DNA from 2 places in the Streptomyces sp. CNB091 genome. Region 2 is predicted to be linked to the other one. Evidence: predicted binding sites of a transcription regulator. Region 2 holds the regulator's gene; the other holds the start of a gene.
The links. Region 2 encodes HrcA, which represses chaperone genes, less so after heat shock. Its sites were predicted from a motif close to TTNGCACTCNGNNNNNCNGAGTGCNAA; they were not measured.
Positions count from the first base shown of each region.

Region 1: a site for HrcA is predicted at 7,210-7,236, ahead of groES (co-chaperone GroES). Genes of this name have one in related genera too.

Region 1 is NZ_KB899005.1:168,949-179,088, forward strand. It holds gene tsaD (tRNA (adenosine(37)-N6)-threonylcarbamoyltransferase complex transferase subunit TsaD) at 1-343, shown strand, start outside; gene D581_RS0126870 (hypothetical protein) at 340-609, shown strand; gene D581_RS0126875 (TetR/AcrR family transcriptional regulator) at 880-1,641, opposite strand; gene D581_RS0126880 (MFS transporter) at 1,769-3,349, shown strand; gene D581_RS0126885 (VOC family protein) at 3,503-3,967, shown strand; gene D581_RS0126895 (THUMP-like domain-containing protein) at 4,752-5,975, opposite strand; gene D581_RS0126900 (polysaccharide deacetylase family protein) at 6,137-7,060, shown strand; gene groES (co-chaperone GroES) at 7,393-7,701, shown strand; gene groL (chaperonin GroEL) at 7,800-9,425, shown strand; gene D581_RS0126915 (SDR family NAD(P)-dependent oxidoreductase) at 9,629-10,140, opposite strand, start outside.
Region 2 is NZ_KB899012.1:74,305-84,444, forward strand. It holds gene D581_RS0132060 (ribonuclease Z) at 1-441, opposite strand, end outside; gene D581_RS0132065 (histidine triad nucleotide-binding protein) at 457-816, opposite strand; gene D581_RS0132070 (16S rRNA (uracil(1498)-N(3))-methyltransferase) at 950-1,696, opposite strand; gene D581_RS0132075 (nitronate monooxygenase) at 1,693-2,766, opposite strand; gene dnaJ (molecular chaperone DnaJ) at 2,900-4,042, opposite strand; gene hrcA (heat-inducible transcriptional repressor HrcA) at 4,043-5,059, opposite strand; gene D581_RS0132090 (MBL fold metallo-hydrolase) at 5,224-5,967, shown strand; gene D581_RS0132095 (DUF3097 domain-containing protein) at 6,099-6,917, shown strand; gene D581_RS0132100 (ABC transporter substrate-binding protein) at 7,077-9,953, shown strand; gene hemW (radical SAM family heme chaperone HemW) at 9,969-10,140, opposite strand, start outside.

The sequences.
Region 1 (10,140 bases), on a different contig from region 2:
CTGCAAGGACGAGGGCGTCGACCACCTGATGATCGGCGGCGGCGTCGCGGCCAACTCCCGGCTGCGCACCCTGGCCCAGGAACGCTGCGAGCGGGCCGGCATCCGGCTGCGCGTGCCGCGCCCCGGGCTCTGCACCGACAACGGGGCGATGGTCGCGGCGCTCGGCGCGGAGATGGTCGCCCGCAACCGCCGCCCCTCCGACCTGGAGCTGTCGGCCGACTCCTCGCTGCCGGTCACGGAGCCGCATGTGCCGGGGGCCCACCATGAGCACACGCATGAGCACACGCATGAGCACACACATGACCACGTGCACGAGATCAGCAAGGACAACCTGTACTCATGAGCGCCGCGACCATCGTCCTGATGTGGGAGGCCCGCGCCGCCGAGGGGCGCGGCGGCGAACTCCTGGAGTGGGCGCGGGCACGGGCCGCCGAGCTGGCCCGCGAACCCCACCGCAGCGAACTGCTGCGCGCCCCGCAGGACCGGGTGCTGGTGATGACGTGGTGGCAGGGCGCCTCGTACGGCGACGACCTCCCCGAACTCCCCGAGCCCGACGCCGCCCTGATCACCCGCCCGGTGCACCGCTGGCGCTTCGAGGCGGTGGGCTGAACGCGCGGGGGCCGGGCGGGGGCACCGTGGCCCTGTGGCCCTGTGGCCCTGTGGCCCTGTGGCCCTGTGGCCCCTGCGGCCTTTGCGGCCCCTGTGGCCCTGTGGCCCCTGCGGCCTTTGCGGCCCCTGTGGCCCTGTGGCCCTGCGGCCCGGTCCGTGACCTTGCGTTCCGGCGGCCCGGCCCGTGACCCTGCGTTCCGGTGGCTCGGTCCGTGAGGCTTCGCGTCCCGGCGGTCCGGTCCGTGAGGCTTTCGCGCCCCGGCGGCCCGGTCAGGCCTTCGCGTTCCGCGTCCCGCGCCTGAGCAGGCCGTCCACGATCGCTTCGAGCTCCTCGACGGTCTCGTAGTCGGCGGCGTACTCCCGCCAGCGGTCCTTGACCTCGGTGAGCCGGGGCAGCTCCGCCGCGTCCTGCTCGGTGACCATCTCCGGGAAGAACTCCCGGCGCGACGGGTTCTCCGCCCGGCGGGCCGCCGCCCTGCGGAAGACCAGGTCCCCGTAGACGTAACTCCAGATCGTCCGGTACGCCCGCACCGAGCGGGCCGGGGAGAGGCCGCAGGCGAGCGCGCAGTCGATGATCTCCTCCACCATCCACAGCGCGTTGCGGTCCGTCAGCTCGCCCAGTGCCAGGATGTCCAGCACCCAGGGGATCCGGCCGATGATGTCGTGCAGGTGCGCGGCCACCGCCACCAGCCGCTCGCGCGGGTCCTCGGGCAGCTCCGGGCGCGGGAACGCCGCCGCCGTTCCGGACAGGGTGAGCATCAGCAGCTCGTCCTTGTCCTGCACGTAGTGGTAGAGCGCCATGGGGGTGCTGCCCAGCTCCTTCGCCACCCGCCGCATGGACAGGGCGGCCACGCCCTCCTCCTCGACGATGCGACGCGCGGTGGCGACCATCACCTCCGGGTCCAGCCGGCGGGGCCGCCCCACGGGCCGTCCCGCCGGCCGTCCCGTGGGCTGCCCGGACGCGTCCGGTTTGCCGCCCGTCACCGGATTTTTCATCTTCTTTGTCTTCTCGGTCTTCTCGGTGCCTGACACCTGGGCATTCTCTCCTTCCGGGGCCCTGCTCCGGTCCGCCGCGGGACTCTCCCGATGCATCGGCGCCTATTTTCTATACGTGTATGGTAATTCCCGGTCGAGGGAAGCGCGAAGCGAAGGGGACGTCATGGACGGCGCGGGGAAGAGCGGGACGGGAAGAGGTCCCGAGGACGGGACGGCGGGCGTGGGGGCCGGTGGAGGCGCGGGGGCGCGGCACGCGCGGTGGCTGCTGGTGGTGGCGCTCACGGTGCAGTTCCTGGTGTCGCTGGACATGTCCGTGGTGAACGTCGCGCTGCCCGACATCCGCAGCGACCTCGGCTTCGGCGGGGAGGGGCTGCTGTGGGTCGTGAACGCCTACGCCCTCGCCTTCGGCGGGCTCCTCATGCTCGGCGGCCGGCTCGCCGACCTGGCCGGTCCGCGCCGTGTCCTGACGGCGGGTCTGGTGCTCTTCGGCCTGGCCAGCCTGGCCGGCGGGCTCGCCTGGTCGCCCGGGTCGCTGGTGGCGGCGCGGGCCGTCCAGGGCGTCGGCGCGGCGGCCCTCTCCCCGGTGGCGTTCGCCCTGATCACCCTCGCCTTCCCGGCCGGGCCCACCCGGTCCCGGGCGCTCGGGCTGTGGGGCATGGCGGGCGCGGCGGGCGGCGCGGTCGGGGTGCTGGCGGGCGGGGTGCTCACCGACGCGACGGGCTGGCGGTCCGTGATGCTGGTCAACGTGCCGATCGTCGCCTTCGCGCTGGCCGCCGCCGCGCGCACCGGACCCGTCGGCGGGGGGCGGCGGCCCGGGGCGCGGCTGGACGTGGCCGGGGCGCTGCTGGTCACGGCCGGGACGACACTGCTGGTCCTCGGTCTGGTGCGGGCCTCGGACCACGGCTGGGGCTCGGCGGTCACGCTCGCCTCCCTCGGCGCCGCGGTGATCCTGCTGGCCGCCTTCGTCGCCGTCGAGCTGCGGACCGCGTCGCCGCTGCTCCGGCCCGGCCTGCTGAGGGGGCGGCCGGTGCTGACCGCGAACCTGTTCTGTCTGCTGCTGGCCTCGGCCCAGTTCGGCGCGTTCTACTTCGTCTCGCTCTACATGCAGCTGGTCCTCGGGTTCGGGCCGACCGCCGCCGGGTTCGCGTTCCTGCCGTTCTGCGTGGGCGTCGTCGCCGGCTCGATCCTCGCCACCCGGGCGGTCGCCGCGCTCGGCATCCGTCGGCTGATGACGGCGGGCGCGACGCTGGCCGCGCTCGGCATGGCCTGGTTCGCGGCGACCGCCACGGTCGACGGCGGCTTCCTCGTCTCCATCCTCGGCCCGTCGCTGCTCTGCTCCTTCGGCATCGGGCTCTGTTTCGTGCCGCTCGGCACGGCCGCGACGACCGACGTGGCCACCGGCGAGACCGGCATGGCCTCCGGGCTGCTCAACAGCTCGCGCCAGGTCGGCGGCTCGCTCGGCCTCGCGGTCCTGGTCACCGTCGCCGCCCGGGTCACCGCAGGCTCCACCGGGCGCACCGAGCTGTCCGCGGGGTACGCGGCCGCGTTCTGGGCCGCCGCGGGGCTCCTGACGGCGGCCGCGCTGGCGGCCTACGTCCTGCTGCCGGCGGAGCGGAAGGCCCTCGGCGGGCCGACGGGCGTGGAGCGGGACCGGGGGGCCGAGCGGAACCGGGGGGCCGCGCGGAACCGGGGGGCCGCGCGGAACCGGGGCGCCGAGCGGGAGGACGACGCCGCTTCCCGCTGAGCATGTGCCACCCCCGCTTCCCGCTGAGCCCGCCCGGGTGGGGGCGGCCAAGCCGGGGCGTGTCCGATGAGTTCGGGCGGCGGACCGGGTCTACCTTCCACACGTCCGGACCGTCCGGTCCGGACGTGTGGACGGCCCGACGAGGAGAAGATCATGCAGAAGATCACGCCCTGTCTCTGGTACGACGGCAAGGCCGAGGAGGCCGCCGAGCACTACGTCGCGATCTTCGGCGGGGACTCCCGCATCCTGGACGTCACCCACTACGGAGAATCCGCCCCGGGCGAGACGGGTTCCGTGCTCACCGTCGGGTTCCGGCTCGCGGGCCAGGACTACCTGGGGCTCAACGGAGGGCCGCAGTTCCCCTTCACCGAGGCGATCTCGCTCTCCGTGGACTGCGCCGACCAGGCCGAGGTGGACCGGCTCTGGGACGCGCTCTCCGAGGGCGGCGAAGAAGGCCAGTGCGGCTGGCTCAAGGACAAGTACGGGGTCTCCTGGCAGATCGTGCCGAACGAGCTGCCGCGCCTGCTGGCCGACCCGGACCCGGCGAAGGCGGACCGGACCATGAAGGCGATGCTCGGCATGGGCAAGCTGGACATCCAGGCGCTGCGCGACGCCTGAACGGGCGCGCGGCCGAAGGAGCTTGGGCCGGTAGCCGGTAGCCGGTAGCGGGTAGCGGGTCGCCGGAGCTTGAGCCGGCGCGCGGCAGTGAGGGCCCGGACGAGCGCGTGCGCGGACCCTCGTGGCCCGGTCGGTAGTGTTCTGTGCATGCCACGCCGTGCCCCTCTTCCGCCGCCTCCGCCGCCTGCCGAGATCCGCTCCTGGCCCGACCGTGAGGCGCTGCTCGCCGACCGGGCGGTGGTCCTGGGCGAGCTGGTGAGGATGCACGTGGGTCCCGGGCGGCTCGGGCTGCTGTGGATGTGGGCGGGGCTCGTCGCGATCGGCTGGGCTCTGGTGGGCTCCGGGATCGTCCTGTTCGAGCGGGCGGTCGACCTGGTCGACTTCACCAGCGTCGTCGGCGGAATCGTCAGCCTGCTCAGCGGCGCGACGGTGCTGATCCCGGCCGTCATCTTCTTCTGCCTCGGCGTCGCGCGGGACCGGAAGGTCCGTTCGCTGCTCGCCGCCTGGGGCGCGCTCGACCGGGACCCGGAGCGCGACCGGCGGCTGCGGATGCCCGGGACGAGCCTCGCCTGGCTGCTCCTGTCCTTCGTCCTGGGCGCGGTGGGGCTCGCCCTCTGTGTGCTCGGGCCCGCGAACGCGCGGCCCGGCCGGGAGACGTACGGGCTGGTCGCCCTCGTGATGGGCGTCGGCATGGTCGCCTGGCTGACCGCGCTGACCGGCGCGGTCACGGCCCTGGCGCACCGCCGTTGGGTGGTGGGCGTCCTGATGGGGCCCGCCGGGCGGGTCAGCCCAGCGGATGGCCGATCAGCATCGTCGGAGCCCCCGCCACCCGGGTCAGGAACACCGTCGCCGCGTGCGGACCGCTCAGCTTCATCCGGCGACGCAGCTCCTCCGGCTCGACCGCCGAGCCGCGCTTCTTGACGGTCAGTACGCCGACCCCCCGCTCCCGCAGCAGCGCCTTCAGCTTCTTCATGTTGAACGGCAGCCGGTCGGTGATCTCGTACCCGGAGACGTACGGGGAGGAGTACCGCGTGTCGCTCGTGACGTACGCGATCGTCTCGTCCACCAGCCGCCCGCCGCACCGCTCGACGATGTCGGCGACCAGATGCGCCCGGATCACCGCGCCGTCCGGCTCGTACAGATAGCGCCCGACCGGGCCCACGGGCGGGGCGGGCAGGGGGGCCGGGGCGGTCAGGGTCGCCCCGGAGGGCAGCAGCGTGGCCCGGAACGCGCCGGGCGCGAAGCCCTCCCCGTACCAGAGCACCGCCTCCTTCACATCGCCGCCGTCCGAGATCCACTCGGCCTCCGCCTCCGGGCCGATCGCCTCGTGCGGCACGCCCGGGGCGATCTTCAGCGCCGCCCTCGGGGCCTTCAGCGCGGCGGCCGCCGCCCAGGACAGCGGCGGTGAGTACGCCTCCGGATCGAAGATGCGGCCGCGTCCGCCGCGCCGGGCCGGGTCCACGAACACCGCGTCGTACGGGGCGGTGTCGATCTCCGTGACATCGGCGCACCGCACCTCGATCAGACCCGCCAGACCGAGCGCCTCCGCGTTGGCGCGGGCCACCTCGGCGGTCAACGGGTCGCGGTCCACGGCCAGGACGGAGATCCCGGCGCGGGCCAGGGCGAGGGCGTCGCCGCCGATGCCGCAGCACAGGTCGGCCACGCTCCGCACGCCGAGCCCGGCGAACCGGGCGGCGCGGTGGGCGGCGACCGAGGTGCGGGTGGCCTGCTCGACCCCGTTGGGCGTGAAGTACATCCGGTAGGCGTCCTCGGCCCCGAACTTGGCCACCGCCCGCTGCCGCAGCCGGGCCTGGCCCAGGGCCGCCGAGACCAGCTCCGCCGGGTGCGTGCGGCGCAGCCGGGTCGCGGCGGCCAGCTCGTCGGCGGGGTCGTGGTCGCGCAGCTCGGCCAGCAGCTGCTCGCCCTCGGGAGTGCGCAGCGCCGCGAAGGCGGCGCGCGCGGGGTCGTCGTCCGGGGCGGAGGGGTTCGTCGCGTTCACCCGGTCCATTGTGGCCGCTGCGCCGGGTGCCGCTGCCCGCGCCGCCGGAGGCCGCTGTGGGCCGGCCGGGGGACGGCGCCGACCCGCTCGCGGTGTCGGGGCGGGGGGCGGGCCGACGGCTGGCAGGATGCGGCGCCATGCAGCTAGTACGACAAAACGAAAAAGCAGCCATGAAGTGGCACAGATCGGGTGCCGTCGTGCTGGCGGCCCTGCTGGCCGCCGCCGTCGCCTCCGGGTGCGCGGCGGAGACGGGCGGCGGTGGCCCGGGAACTCCCGGCGGCCCCGCGAAGCCCGCCGCCGGCCAGCCGGGCGAGGCCGCTCCGGAGGCCGGGCCCGCCCGCGCCCTGGACACCTACGCCGAGGCGCTCAGGAAGAAGCAGGCGGCGCGGGCCGTCGCCGCGAAGAAGTGGGGACTGGCCAGGACCCCGCTCGCGGCCCCCGAGCCGCCGAAGGTGAAGCCGCGCATCACCACCCGCAAGGGCTTCGAGGTCCGGGACGACGCCGGGCTGCCGCCCGTCTTCACCACCGTCCCGACCAAGGAGAAGATCGTCTTCCTGACGATGGACGACGGGGCGGAGAAGGACCCCGAGCTGCTGCGGATGATGACCGAACTGGATATCCCGTACAGCGCGTTCGTCAGCGACTACGTCATCAACGACGACTACGGCTACTTCAAGGAGATGCAGAAGCGCGGGGTGACGATCAGCAACCACACGCTCAACCACCGCTATCTGCCCGGCCTCTCCGCCGGCGAGCAGAAGCGGGAGATCTGCGGCCAGCAGGAGAAGATCCTCCAGCACTACGGGAAGCGGCCCACCCTCTTCCGCCCGCCCTACGGCAACTACAACCGCGACACCCTCGTCGTCGCCAAGTCCTGCGGGATCACCGCCGTGCCCCTGTGGTCCTCCGAGGCCTTCCCCGACCACATGGAATGGCGCGAGTGGGACCGGGACCTGCACCCCGGCGACATCGTCCTCACCCACTTCCGGGGCAAGGAGGACTGGAAGGGGTCGATGCCCGACATGATCCGCCAGGTCATGAAGACCATCACCGACAAGGGATACGCGGTGGCGAAGCTGGAGGACTACGTCTGACCCGCGTCCTTCCCCGCACCCGGCCGTGAACGCGCGCTCAGCCCCCGCTGCGCGCGCGTTCGCCGTTGCCGGAACGTCACGCGCCACCCCGGCGTTGTCCGGACGGGGCCCCGACGGGGCCCCGATCGGGACGGCGCGAGGGTGGTGAATTGGCACTCCGCTTGACCGAGTGCTAATCGCGGTCATAGTCTCGGTGCTGGCACTCCCCCCTGGAGAGTGCCAGAACCACCTTGCGCGACAGGGCAGGTCCGGCACCCGCGACGACGGGCCGGTCAGGTCGCCGCCCACAGACTGTTAAACCCCGTGAGATCTCCGAAGGGGGAGACCGGATCGTGTCGACCACCAGCTCCAAGGTTGCGATCAAGCCGCTCGAGGACCGCATTGTGGTCCAGCCGCTCGACGCCGAGCAGACCACGGCTTCCGGCCTGGTCATTCCGGACACCGCGAAGGAGAAGCCCCAGGAGGGCGTCGTCCTCGCGGTGGGCCCGGGCCGCTTCGAGAACGGCGAGCGGCTTCCGCTCGACGTCAAGACCGGCGACGTCGTCCTGTACAGCAAGTACGGCGGCACCGAGGTGAAGTACAACGGCGAGGAGTACCTCGTCCTCTCGGCCCGCGACGTTCTCGCGATCGTCGAGAAGTAACTCACCCACGTTTGCTTGTGTTCTGCGCCCCTGGCCCCCTGCGAAATAACTAGCCGGGCGGCGAGGGGCGCAGTTCATTTTGAGAGGGAACACAGCCCATGGCGAAGATTCTTAAGTTCGACGAGGACGCCCGTCGCGCCCTTGAGCGCGGCGTCAACAAGCTTGCCGACACGGTCAAGGTGACGATCGGCCCCAAGGGCCGCAACGTCGTCATCGACAAGAAGTTCGGCGCTCCCACCATCACCAACGACGGTGTCACCATCGCGCGCGAGGTCGAGCTCGACGACCCGTACGAGAACCTGGGCGCCCAGCTCGTCAAGGAGGTGGCGACCAAGACCAACGACGTAGCGGGTGACGGCACCACCACCGCGACCGTGCTGGCCCAGGCGCTCGTCCGCGAGGGCCTGCGCAACGTCGCCGCCGGCGCCTCCCCGGCCGCCCTGAAGAAGGGCATCGACGCCGCGGTCAAGGCCGTGTCCGAGGAGCTCCTCGCGACCGCCCGCCCGATCGACGACAAGTCCGACATCGCCGCCGTGGCCGCGCTCTCCGCGCAGGACACCCAGGTCGGCGAGCTCATCGCGGACGCGATGGACAAGGTCGGCAAGGACGGTGTCATCACCGTCGAGGAGTCCAACACCTTCGGTCTGGACCTGGAGTTCACCGAGGGCATGGCCTTCGACAAGGGCTACCTGTCCCCGTACATGGTGTCCGACCAGGAGCGTATGGAGGCCGTCCTCGACGACCCGTACATCCTGATCCACCAGGGCAAGATCGGCTCCATCCAGGAGCTGCTCCCGCTCCTGGAGAAGGTCATCCAGGCCGGCGCCTCCAAGCCGCTCCTGATCATCGCCGAGGACGTCGAGGGCGAGGCGCTCTCCACCCTCGTCGTCAACAAGATCCGTGGCACCTTCAACGCCGTCGCGGTGAAGGCCCCGGGCTTCGGCGACCGCCGCAAGGCCATGCTCGGTGACATCGCCACCCTCACCGGTGCGACCGTCATCGCCGAGGAGGTCGGCCTCAAGCTCGACGGCGCCGGTCTCGACGTGCTGGGCACCGCCCGCCGCGTCACCGTCTCCAAGGACGACACGACCATCGTCGACGGCGGGGGCAACTCCGACGACGTCAAGGGCCGCGTCAACCAGATCAAGGCCGAGATCGAGTCCACGGACTCCGACTGGGACCGCGAGAAGCTCCAGGAGCGCCTCGCGAAGCTGGCCGGCGGCGTGTGCGTCATCCGTGTCGGCGCCGCCACCGAGGTGGAGCTCAAGGAGAAGAAGCACCGCCTCGAGGACGCCATCTCGGCGACCCGCGCCGCCGTCGAGGAGGGCATCGTCTCCGGCGGTGGCTCCGCCCTCGTCCACGCGGTGAAGGTCCTGGAGGGCAACCTCGGCAAGACCGGCGACGAGGCCACCGGTGTCGCGGTCGTCCGCCGCGCCGCCGTCGAGCCGCTGCGCTGGATCGCCGAGAACGCCGGCCTGGAGGGTTACGTCATCACCTCCAAGGTCTCCGAGCTCGACAAGGGCCAGGGCTTCAACGCCGCCACCGGCGAGTACGGCGACCTGGTCAAGGCCGGCGTCATCGACCCGGTCAAGGTCACCCGCTCCGCCCTGGAGAACGCCGCGTCCATCGCGTCGCTGCTGCTCACGACCGAGACCCTGGTCGTCGAGAAGCCGGCCGAGGACGAGGGCGACGCCGGTCACGGCGGCCACGGCCACTCCCACTAGTACGGCCCGCACCGTTCGGTAGGCCGTTCGGTACGCCCGAGGCCCGGCACCCCCGTCGCGGGGGCGCCGGGCCTCGGTGCGTTCCTCGCGGCGAGCCGTGCGCCGGACGCGGGAGGGGGTGGAACCACTCCCGTACGGCACACCCTTACCGCATCCGTACGCCGCACAGCAGCGGAGTGCGGCGCTACGGCGGACCGTACGTGCTACTGCGGACCGTACTTGCGCCCCGTCCGCGACGTGACCCCGCCGAGCAGGCCCCGCGGGGCGACCTTCACCAGCCCCATCAGCGCCTTGTAGCGCGGGTCCGGGATCGACACCGTCTTCCCCCGGGCCAGGTCCGTCAGCGCGGACGCCACCAGCTTGTCCGCGTCGAGCCACATCCAGTTCGGGATGTTGTCCGTGCCCATCCCGGCTCGCTCGTGGAACTCCGTCCGCACGAACCCGGGGCACAGCACCATCAGCCGCACCCCCGACCCGGCCAGATCCCGCGCCGCGCCCTGGGTGAACTGCACGACCCACGCCTTGGACGCCCCGTACGTACCGCGCGGCACGAACGCCGCGACCGACGCCACGTTGACGACCCCGCCCCGGCCCCGCTCCCTCATCCCGGCGACAGCCGCCGAGGTCAGCCGCAGCACCGCCTCGCAGTGCACCTTCAGCATCGTCAGCTCGTCGGCCATGGACACCTCCAGGAAGCGCCCCTTGTTGCCGAACC
Region 2 (10,140 bases):
GTACGACTCGACGGGGTGCGAGAGTCTCGCGCTGTCCAGGGTGTACGCGGGGGTGGTGGCGAGGACCCCGCCGGTCCCGGCGACCGGGGCCTGGTTCAGTTCGACGGTCTCGCGGTAGGCGGTGGCGTACCGCAGCCGGTCGAAGAAGTGCTGCCCGCTCGCCGGGTAGTGCGCGGTCACCGGGTGCGGCACCTGGTCGAGGTTGATCCGCTGGATCACCCCGGCGAGCCCGAGGGAGTGGTCGCCGTGGAAGTGGGTGACGCAGATCCGGTCGATGTCGTGCGCGGCGACCCCGGCCCGCAGCATCTGCCGCTGGGTCCCCTCGCCTGGGTCGAAGAGGATGCCCTCGCCGTCCCAGCGCAGCAGATAGCCGTTGTGGTTGCGGTGCCGGGTCGGGACCTGGCTGGCGGTGCCGAGCACCACCAGCTCGCGTACGGACATGGTCGGAGGGCTCCGTTATCCGGGGGGCCACTGGAGGCCGCGGCCGCCCAGGACGTGCGCGTGGGCGTGGAAGACGGTCTGGCCGGCGCCGGAGCCCGTGTTGAGGATGATCCGGTAGCCGCTGCCGTCGACCTTCTCCTCGGCGGCGACCTCCCCGGCCTCGCGCAGGACGTCCGCGGCGACGAGCGGTTCGGCGGCGGCGAGGGAGGCGGCGTCCGGGTAGTGGGCCTTCGGGATGACCAGGACGTGGGTCGGCGCCTGCGGGTTGATGTCGCGGAAGGCGACGGTGGTCTCGCTCTCGCGGACGATGGTCGCCGGGATGTCTCCCGAGACGATCTTGCAGAACAGGCAGTCGGACTGCGGCTCTCCCGCCATGGCTCCGGGCCTCCTCGTTCGCTGGTGAGTCGGTACAGGTGAACAGGTGATCAGTATCAGGTGATCAGTATCAGGTGATCAGTATCAGGTGATCAGTACAGGGGCATGCTATCCCCGGCTCTCCGGGCCGTGTTCAGCCCCAGCGCCCCGTACGCCCCAGCAGCAGCGCGGTCGCGGCGGTCCCGGCGGTGGAGGTGCGCAGGACGCTGCGGCCGAGCCGGTAGGGGCGGGCGCCCGCCTCGGCGAAGGCGGCCAGCTCCTGCGGGGAGACGCCGCCCTCGGGCCCGACGACGAGCACGATCGTGCCGGTGGCGGGGAGTTCGGCGGTGGCGAGGGGGGTGCTGTCGTGGTCGCGGTCCTCGTGGAGGACCCCGGCGAAGTCGGCGGCGGCGAGGAGGGCGGCGACCTGCTTGGTCGTCATGGCCTCGGCCACCTCGGGGAAGCGGACCCGGCGGGACTGTTTGCCCGCTTCCCTCGCCGTGCCGCGCCACTTCGACAGGGCCTTGGCGCCGCGCTCGCCCTTCCACTGGGTGATGCAGCGGGCCGCCTGCCAGGGAACGATCGCGTCGACGCCGGTCTCGGTCATCGTCTCGACCGCCAGCTCGCCCCGGTCTCCCTTGGGGAGCGCCTGGACGACGGTGATGCGCGGGGCGGGCGCGGGCTCCTCGTGGAGGGTGTCGAGGCCGGTGACCGTGAGCCGGTCCTTGCCCTCGGCGGTGTGGACGACGCCCTCCGCCCAGTGGCCGAGCCCGTCGGTGAGGACGACGTCCTCGCCGGGCTGGAGCCGCTTCACGGAGACGGCGTGCCGTCCTTCGGGTCCGTCCAGGACGAACTCCGGCCCGGTGGGCATCCGTTCGACGACGAAGACCGGTGCGGTCACCGGGGGCTCCTCATGCTCAGGGCCGACCGGGCGGCCTCCAGTTCGGCGGCGAGCAGCTCGATGAGCTCGCCGACGGGCAGTTCCCGGGCCATCCGGTGGCCCTGCCCGGCCCACAGGGCCATGCCCTGGGCGTCCCCGGCCTTGGCGGCGGCCAGGCGCAGCCCGCTGGTGACGTAGTGGACCTGGGGGTAGGCGGCGGGGGCGTAGGGGCCGTGTTCGCGGACGAAGCGGTTGACCAGGCCGCGGGCGGGCCGCCCGGAGAAGGCACGGGTCAGCTCGGTGCGGACGAACAGCGGGTTGGTCAGGGCCTGCTTGTGCAGCGGGTGCGCCCCGGACTCGGGGCAGACCAGGAAGGCGGTGCCGAGCTGGGCGGCGTCCGCGCCCGCCGCGAGGACGGCGGCGATCTGCGCGCCGCGCATCAGGCCGCCGGTGGCGATGACCGGGATCTGCACGGTCTCGCGGACCTGGGTGATGAGGGAGAGCAGCCCGGTGCCGGTCTGGTCGAGCTGCGGGTCGTCGCGGTGGGTGGACTGGTGGCCGCCCGCCTCGACGCCCTGGACGCAGACGGTGTCGGCGCCCGCCCACTGGGCGCTCTGGGCCTCCTCGGCGGAGGTGACCGTGACGATGGTGTGCGTCCCGGCCCTGGCGAAGGCGTCCAAGGTGTCCCGGGTGGGGCAGCCGAAGGTGAAGGAGACCACCGGAACGGGGTCCTCCAGCAGGATCGCGACCTTCGCCTCGTAGCCGTCGTCGCCGCTGCTGTCCGGGTCGCCGAGCGGGGTCTCGTACCAGGCGGCCTCACCGGCGAGCTGGTGGCGGTAGACCTCGACGGCGCTGGGGTCGGCGAGCGCGGGCTGCGGCATGAAGAGGTTGACGCCGAACGGCCCGCCGGTGAGCCGGCGCAGCTGTTTGATCTCGTTGTACATCCCGTCCGCCGTTTTGTACCCGGCGGCCAGGAATCCGAGCCCGCCGGCTTCGGCGACGGCCCCGGCGAGCTGGGGTCCGGACGCGCCGCCCGCCATGGGGGCCTGCACGATCGGATACCGGCAGAGATCGGTCAACTCGGAGGACATGACCGCATCGTGCCACGTCGTGTCCAACAGGGCCGAATCAGCCAGCCGACGCCGTGACCGGTTCTGCCGCCGTACGCCGCACCGCCCGCCGGTTCGGGACCGGCGGGCGGTGCGGTGAAAGGCGGAAAGCGGTTCAGCGGCCGTTGAACGCGTCCTTCAGCCGGGAGAAGAGCCCTTGCTGACCTGGCTGGAACTGGCCGAGGGGCCGTTCCTCGCCGCGCAGCTTGGACAGCTCCCGCAGCAGCCGTTCCTGTTCCGCGTCGAGCTTGGACGGGGTCATCACCTCGACGTGCACGATCAGGTCGCCCCGGCCGCCGCCGCGCAGATGCGTGATGCCACGCCCGTGCAGGGGCACGGACTGGCCGGACTGGGTGCCGGGCCTGATGTCGATGTCCTCCAGGCCGTCCAGGGTCTCCAGCGGACACTTGGTGCCGAGGGCCGCGGCCGTCATGGGGACGGTGACCGTGCAGTGCAGATCGTCGCCGCGCCGCTGGAACACGGCGTGCGGCAGCTCGTGGATCTCCACGTACAGATCGCCGGGCGGGCCGCCGCCGGGGCCGACCTCGCCCTCGCCGGCGAGCTGGATTCGGGTGCCGTTGTCGACGCCCGCGGGGATCTTCACGGTCAGGGTGCGCCGCGAGCGGATGCGGCCGTCGCCGGCGCACTCCGGGCACGGGGTGGGCACGACGGTGCCGAAACCCTGGCACTGCGGGCAGGGCCGCGAGGTCATGACCTGGCCCAGGAAGGACCGGGTGACCTGCGAGACCTCGCCGCGGCCGCGACACATGTCACAGGTCTGGGCGGACGTGCCGGGGGCCGCGCCCTCGCCGCTGCAGGTGTTGCAGACGACGGCCGTGTCGACCTGGATGTCCTTGGTGGTGCCGAAGGCCGCCTCGTTGAGGTCGATCTCCAGCCGGATCATGGCGTCCTGGCCCCGCCGGGTCCGCGAACGGGGCCCGCGCTGCGCGGCGTTGCCGAAGAACGCGTCCATGATGTCGGAGAAGTTGCCGAAGCCGCCGGCTCCGAAACCGCCCGCGCCACCGCCTCCGCCGCCACTGGCGGAGAGGGGGTCGCCGCCGAGGTCGTAGACCTGCTTCTTCTGCGGGTCCGAGAGCACCTCGTAGGCGGCGTTGATCTCCTTGAACCGCTCCTGGGTCTTCGGGTCCGGGTTGACATCCGGGTGCAGCTCGCGTGCGAGCCGACGGAATGCCTTCTTGATCTCGTCCTGAGATGCGTCGCGGCGCACGCCGAGTACGGCGTAGTAGTCCGTGGCCACTTACGACTCCGCCAGGATCTGTCCGACGTAACGTGCCACTGCGCGTACCGCTCCCATCGTTCCGGGGTAGTCCATGCGGGTCGGTCCGACCACGCCGAGTTTGGCGACTGCCTCGTCGCCCGAACCGTAGCCGACCGCGACGACGGACGTGGAGTTGAGCCCCTCGTGGGCGTTCTCGTGCCCGATCCGTACGGTCATGCCGGAGTCCGTTGCCTCACCGAGCAGCTTCAGCAGGACGACCTGTTCCTCCAGTGCTTCCAGCACCGGCCGGATCATCACCGGGAAGTCGTGTCCGAAGCGGGTGAGGTTGGAGGTGCCGCCGATCATCAGCCGCTCCTCCGTCTCCTCGACCAGTGTTTCGAGGAGGGTGGAAAGGACCGTGGAAACCGTCCCCCGGTCCTCGCTGTCGAAGGATTCCGGCAGCTCCTGCACCAGCTGCGGGACATCCGCGAAGCGGCGTCCGACGACCCGGCTGTTGAGCCGGGCCCGCAGATCCGCGAGCGATGCCTCGCCGAACGGCGCAGGGCAGTCGATCATACGCTGTTCGACCCGGCCCGTGTCCGTGATCAGGACGAGCATCAGCCGGGCGGGGGCGAGCGCCAGCAGTTCCACGTGCCGCACCGTCGAGCGGGTCAGCGAGGGGTACTGCACGACGGCGACCTGCCGGGTCAGCTGCGCGAGCAGCCGCACCGTCCGGCCGACCACGTCGTCGAGGTCGACCGCGCCGTCGAGGAAGTTCTGGATGGCCCGGCGCTCGGGCGAGGAGAGCGGCTTGACGCCCGCGAGCTTGTCGACGAAGAGGCGGTACCCCTTGTCGGTCGGGATGCGTCCCGCGCTCGTGTGCGGCTGGGCGATGAAGCCCTCGTCCTCCAGCACCGCCATGTCGTTGCGGACGGTGGCCGGGGAGACCCCCAGCCGGTGCCGCTCGGTCAGCGCCTTGGAGCCGACGGGCTCCTCGGTGCCGACGTAGTCCTGGACGATGGCGCGCAGCACTTCGAGTCTGCGTTCGCTGAGCATCGCGCACACCTCCAGCTGTGTCTCTCGGTGTCTGTCTGGCACTCGGTGCGTTCGAGTGCCAGCAATCCCCGCAGTCAGTGTACGGGGGTGGGGTGGGGCGGGGGCAAGGGCGACCGGCCACGCCTCCCCGAGACCGCGCAGGTCGTTGCCGATAGCGTCCTGGTATGGACGTCGCTTGGGAAGACTTCGGCTGGGAGCGGTTGGGCAACGGTATCGGCAGGCGGCGCCTCCCCGGCTGGGACGCCACCGCCGCGCTGGTCGCCGGGGAGGACGGCGCGTTGCTGTACGACACCGGCGCCACGCTGCGCGAGGGAGTCGAGCTGCGGCGGCAGGCCGAGGCGCTGCTCGGGCGGAGGGTGACGCATATCGCACTGAGCCACCCGCACTTCGATCATGTGCTGGGCACCGCCGCGTTCGCCGGGGCCCAGGTGTACGGGGCGGCGGGCGTCGCGGCGCTGCTGCGCGGCGGGGCGGAGAGCCTCGGCGCCTCGGCGGTGCGCCACGGGGTGCCGGAGGGCGAGGCGGCCCGGTCGGTGGACACGCTGGTGGTCCCGCACCACGAGGTGTGCGGCGACTGGACGCTGGACCTGGGCGGCGGCCGTCAGGTGCTGCTGGCGAACGTGGGCCCCGGGCACAGCGGCCATGACCTCGCGGCGCTGGTGCCGGGCACGGGCGGTGAGCCTCCGGTGGTGTTCTGCGGTGACCTGGTCGAGGAGTCGGGCGAGCCGCAGGCGGGCCGGGACGCGATCACCTCGCGCTGGCCGGCCGCGCTGGAGCGGCTGCTGGCGCTGGGCGGCGAGAGCGCGCTGTACGTGCCGGGGCACGGGGCGGTGGTGGACGCGGCGTTCGTGCGGGCGCAGCGGGCGTCGCTGGCGGAGCGCTTCGACGTGGACCTCGACGAGGGGTGAAACCCCGGTGAGGACCCTGGACCACCTCCTAGGAACGTTCCGAGGTGCTCCAGGGTCGTCACCGGGGCGTCCCGGCGGCCTCGGCCGGGTCTCCGACGTCCGCCGGCGGTTCGGGCGAATATCGTCGTGCCATGCGCAGCTACCAGCCGGACCTGACCCCGCCGTGGAAGAGGTCCGCCCCCGTGCCCGAGGTGCCCGCCGAGCCCGATCTGGTCGTGGAGGAGGTCTCCACCGGCTTCTGCGGGGCGGTGATCCGCTGCGAGAAGACGGCCCAGGGCCCGACGGTGACCCTGGAGGACCGCTTCGGCAAGCACCGGGTGTTCCCGATGGAGCCGCGCGGCTTCCTGCTGGAGGGCAGGGTCGTCACGCTGGTGCGCCCGGGCCCCGGCGGCCCGGTGCGTCCCACCCGTACGGCCTCCGGTTCGGTGGCGGTGCCCGGGGCGCGGGCCCGGGTGGCGCGGGCCGGGCGGATCTATGTGGAGGGCCGGCACGACGCGGAGCTGGTGGAGCGGGTATGGGGCGACGATCTGCGCATCGAGGGCGTGGTCGTGGAGTACCTGGAGGGGGTGGACGACCTGCCGGCGATCGTCGGGGAGTTCGCGCCGGGGCCGGACGCCCGGCTGGGGGTGCTGGTGGACCATCTGGTGCCCGGCTCCAAGGAGTCCCGGATCGCCGAGCGGGTGACCGGGGACCATGTGCTGGTGGTGGGGCACCCGTACATCGACGTGTGGGAGGCGGTGAAGCCGTCCTCGGTGGGGATCGACGCGTGGCCGGTGGTGCCGAGGGGGCAGGACTGGAAGACGGGCGTGTGCCGGGCGCTGGGATGGCCCCAGAACACCGGGGCGGCCTGGCAGCACATCCTGTCCAAGGTCCGCAGCTACAAGGATCTTGAACCCCAACTGCTGGGACGGGTAGAGGAATTGATCGACTTCGTCACTCTTCCGGACTGATGTCCGGGCCTGATTCCGGTCTGTTGCAGGACTGTCGCAGAGGATCTCGTACCTATCCCTATGAATGCCTGCGTCCCACACGCACCATCGGTTATTGAGGTGGAGGAACGGGCAGGCGGTTCACGGGCCGAAGGGCTCACGGGGGAAGGGCGGGTACCGATGGCACGCGAGGTCTGGCGGGACAGTGCGGACAACGAGGCGGCCTCGGCCGTCTTCCATCTGATACAGCAGCTGATCGACCGGTACCGGGTCAACCGGCCGGTGATGCCGCTCGTGGTGGTCCAGGCGGCGGACGCCGGGGCCGGGCCGGAGATCGACGCGCGGGTGGAGCAGCTCGTGCATCAGGTGCACCGGGCCAACGAGTTGCGCCGGGTGCCGGTGCGGCTGCTGGACGGCGAGGGGGCGACCCCGTACGAGGCGGCGCTCGACCTGGTGCGCACGCTCTCCGAGAAGCCGTGGGAGACCCGCGAGAACACCCAGTACAAGACGTTCGCCTTTCCCCGCTCCCGGCTGCTCGGGGCGATCGAGCAGGCCACCGCGACGGTGGTCGAGCAGTCCGACGGGAACACCTCCGAGGTGCGCGAGGAACGGATCCTGGAACAGCTGAGCCGGCTGCGCTGGCGGTCCGGCCGGCCGCGCGGCGGCACCCGGTGGGCCTCGCTGCGGCAGTCGGTGCGGCCCGAGACGTTCGTCGGCGCGCTCTTCATCGCCCTGCTCAGCGTGTTGCTCGGGGAGATCGACTGGCTGCTGACGGCCCTGGTGGCGGCCGTCGCGCTGATCGGGCTCGCCGTGGTGGGCCTGGCGAGCCGGGCCGCGCCGCCGCTGCTGTGGCTGCGCCGGGCCAGCCGGTGGTTCGCCACCACCTCGTCCCTGGCCGCCTCCAGCACCGGCTATCCGTCGGACGGCTGGTCGTGGCTGTCGCCGAGCGGTTCGTGGCGGGTGATCCGGGCGCGGGCGGCGGCGGTCGCGGAGCGGGTGGCGGACGCGGGCGCGGGCGACGAGTACGCGCGCCAGTTCCATCTGGAGCTGCGGGTGCAGGCGCTGCTGGAGGACCTGCGGCACAACTACCGCCCGCACTCCCTGGACTGGCGGCGCAGCAAGCGCACGGTCCCGCCGGTGGTGTTCCTGCCCCGGGCGACCCAGGACAACGGCGGCATCCTGCTGATCAACGCGATCAACAGCGTACGGTCGCGGCGCAGCGAGGTGGATCCGCTGCTGCTGCTCGCCTCGCTCCAGGCGCCCGAGATCATGCGGCACACGCCGCCGCTGCCCCCGGAGCGGCCGGGGCCCGGTGCGCCGTCCGGTTCGTCCGGGGCGCGGGCCCGCTACGAGCGCTGGGTCGACGATCTGAGTCTGGGCCAGTCGCCGGGGGCGGCGGCGACCCTGGCGTGGGTGCTGCTGCTGCCGCTGTCCACCGAGAAGCTGACCCACGAGCACGCGCACGCGCAGCTCGTCACCCACCGGGTGCGGCGGACCTGGGCGTGGTGGGTGATGTCGCGGGCGAGCATCGCCGTGCTCGTCGTGGGAAGTCTGCTGGGGGCGTTCCTGTGGGCCGGGCACTGGCGCGACACGTACTGCCACGGGCCGCTGACCGACCGGAACACGGACGCGATCTGGGCCGGGAAGGGGGACGACCGGGAGTGCGTGGGGGTGGCGACCGCCCCCGAGGTGCGCTTCGCGCGGGGCAACGACCTGGATCTGAACGGGGCCGGGGAGGGCATCACCTTCGAGCGGATCGAGCAGGCGATCCGGGACGAGAACGACGACATCGAACCGGACGACACGTACGTGACGGTCGTGTACGCCGGTCCGCTCACCGCCACGGGGAAGGAGCGGGAGGAGACCCGCAAGGGCTTGGAGGAGCTGACCGGCGTCTATCTCCACCAGCGGGAGGTGAACAAGACCCTGCGCCGGTCGGTGAAGCTGCGGGTGCTGACCGCGAACGGCGGCGAGGACATGCTGCGGCAGCTCACCGCCGTGCGGAAGATCATCGAGGTGGCCCGGCGGGACCCGACGGTGGTCGGGGTGGTCGGTCTCGGCCGCAACACCGACGAGAGCGACAACGCGGTGAAGCTGCTGCGCGAGGCCGGGCTGCCGGTGGTGAACACGACGAACTCCAGCAGCGACCTGCCCCGGGAGTTCCCCAACTACTTCGGCCTCGCGGCGACGGACGAGGAGCAGACGCACGCGCTGGGGCTGGTCGCCCGGCAGATCGCGAAGGACCTCGACCGTCCGCACGCGCTCGTGCTGTCGCGCGAGGACCGCAACGGGGACCTGGACCGGTACACCGCCGAGCAGCGGGACGCGGGCCGGCAGATGCTGCACGACGCGGGCTTCGATCTGGGCAAGGACGTGCCGTACGACCTGCCGGGCGGGGCGAGCCTGAACGCCCCGCTGACGACCATCTGCCGGGCCGAGCGGGTCCCCGACGCGCTGTACTTCGCGGGGCGGGTCGAGGACGTACCGACGCTGATGCGGGGCCTGTCGGTGACCACCGGGTGCTCGGACCGTCGGATGACGGTGTTCACCGGGGACGATCTGACGAAGGGGACGTTCGACGCCAGCACCTCCATCGCGGCCAACGTCACGCTTTACCACAGCTCGCTCGCTCCGCTGGACCGGGGAAAGAACCTCGGTTTCTACGGGGACGCGTACCGCACGCTGCGGGCGCTGCACCCCGAGGGGGAGGTCACCGCGCTGGCGTCGGGGGGTGCGGCGTACGAGGACGGCCTGTTCGCCAGCGGGCAGACCGTCATCTCCTACAGCGCGACGGCCGCCCTGTACGACGCGGCGGCCCGCGGCGACAAGCGCCGGAGCGCGGCGGAGACCTGGGCGACCCTGCACACGGTGGACCTCAACAACATGCCGACGGGGACGATCTCGTTCAGCCGGACGCGGTCCTCGGTCTCCGACAACGTGCACGGCCTCAACATCGTCAAGGTGGTCCGTCCCAAGCCGAACGCCGATCGGACCGTGGTCTGCGGCAAGCCTGCCGGGGTCGCGCCCCCGCTGACGGTCAAGGACTGCCGGCCGTGAGGCGGCCCGGCCGGTTCAGTCGACGAGGTCGCGGACGACGGCGTCGGCCAGGAGCCGCCCGCGCAGGGTGAGGACCGCGCGGCCCTTCCCGTACGGCTCCGGGTCCAGCAGCCCGTCGGTCAGGGCGCGGCGGGAGGCGGCGAGGCCGTCGGGTTTCAGGAGGGAGAGCGGGCAGCCCTCGCGCAGC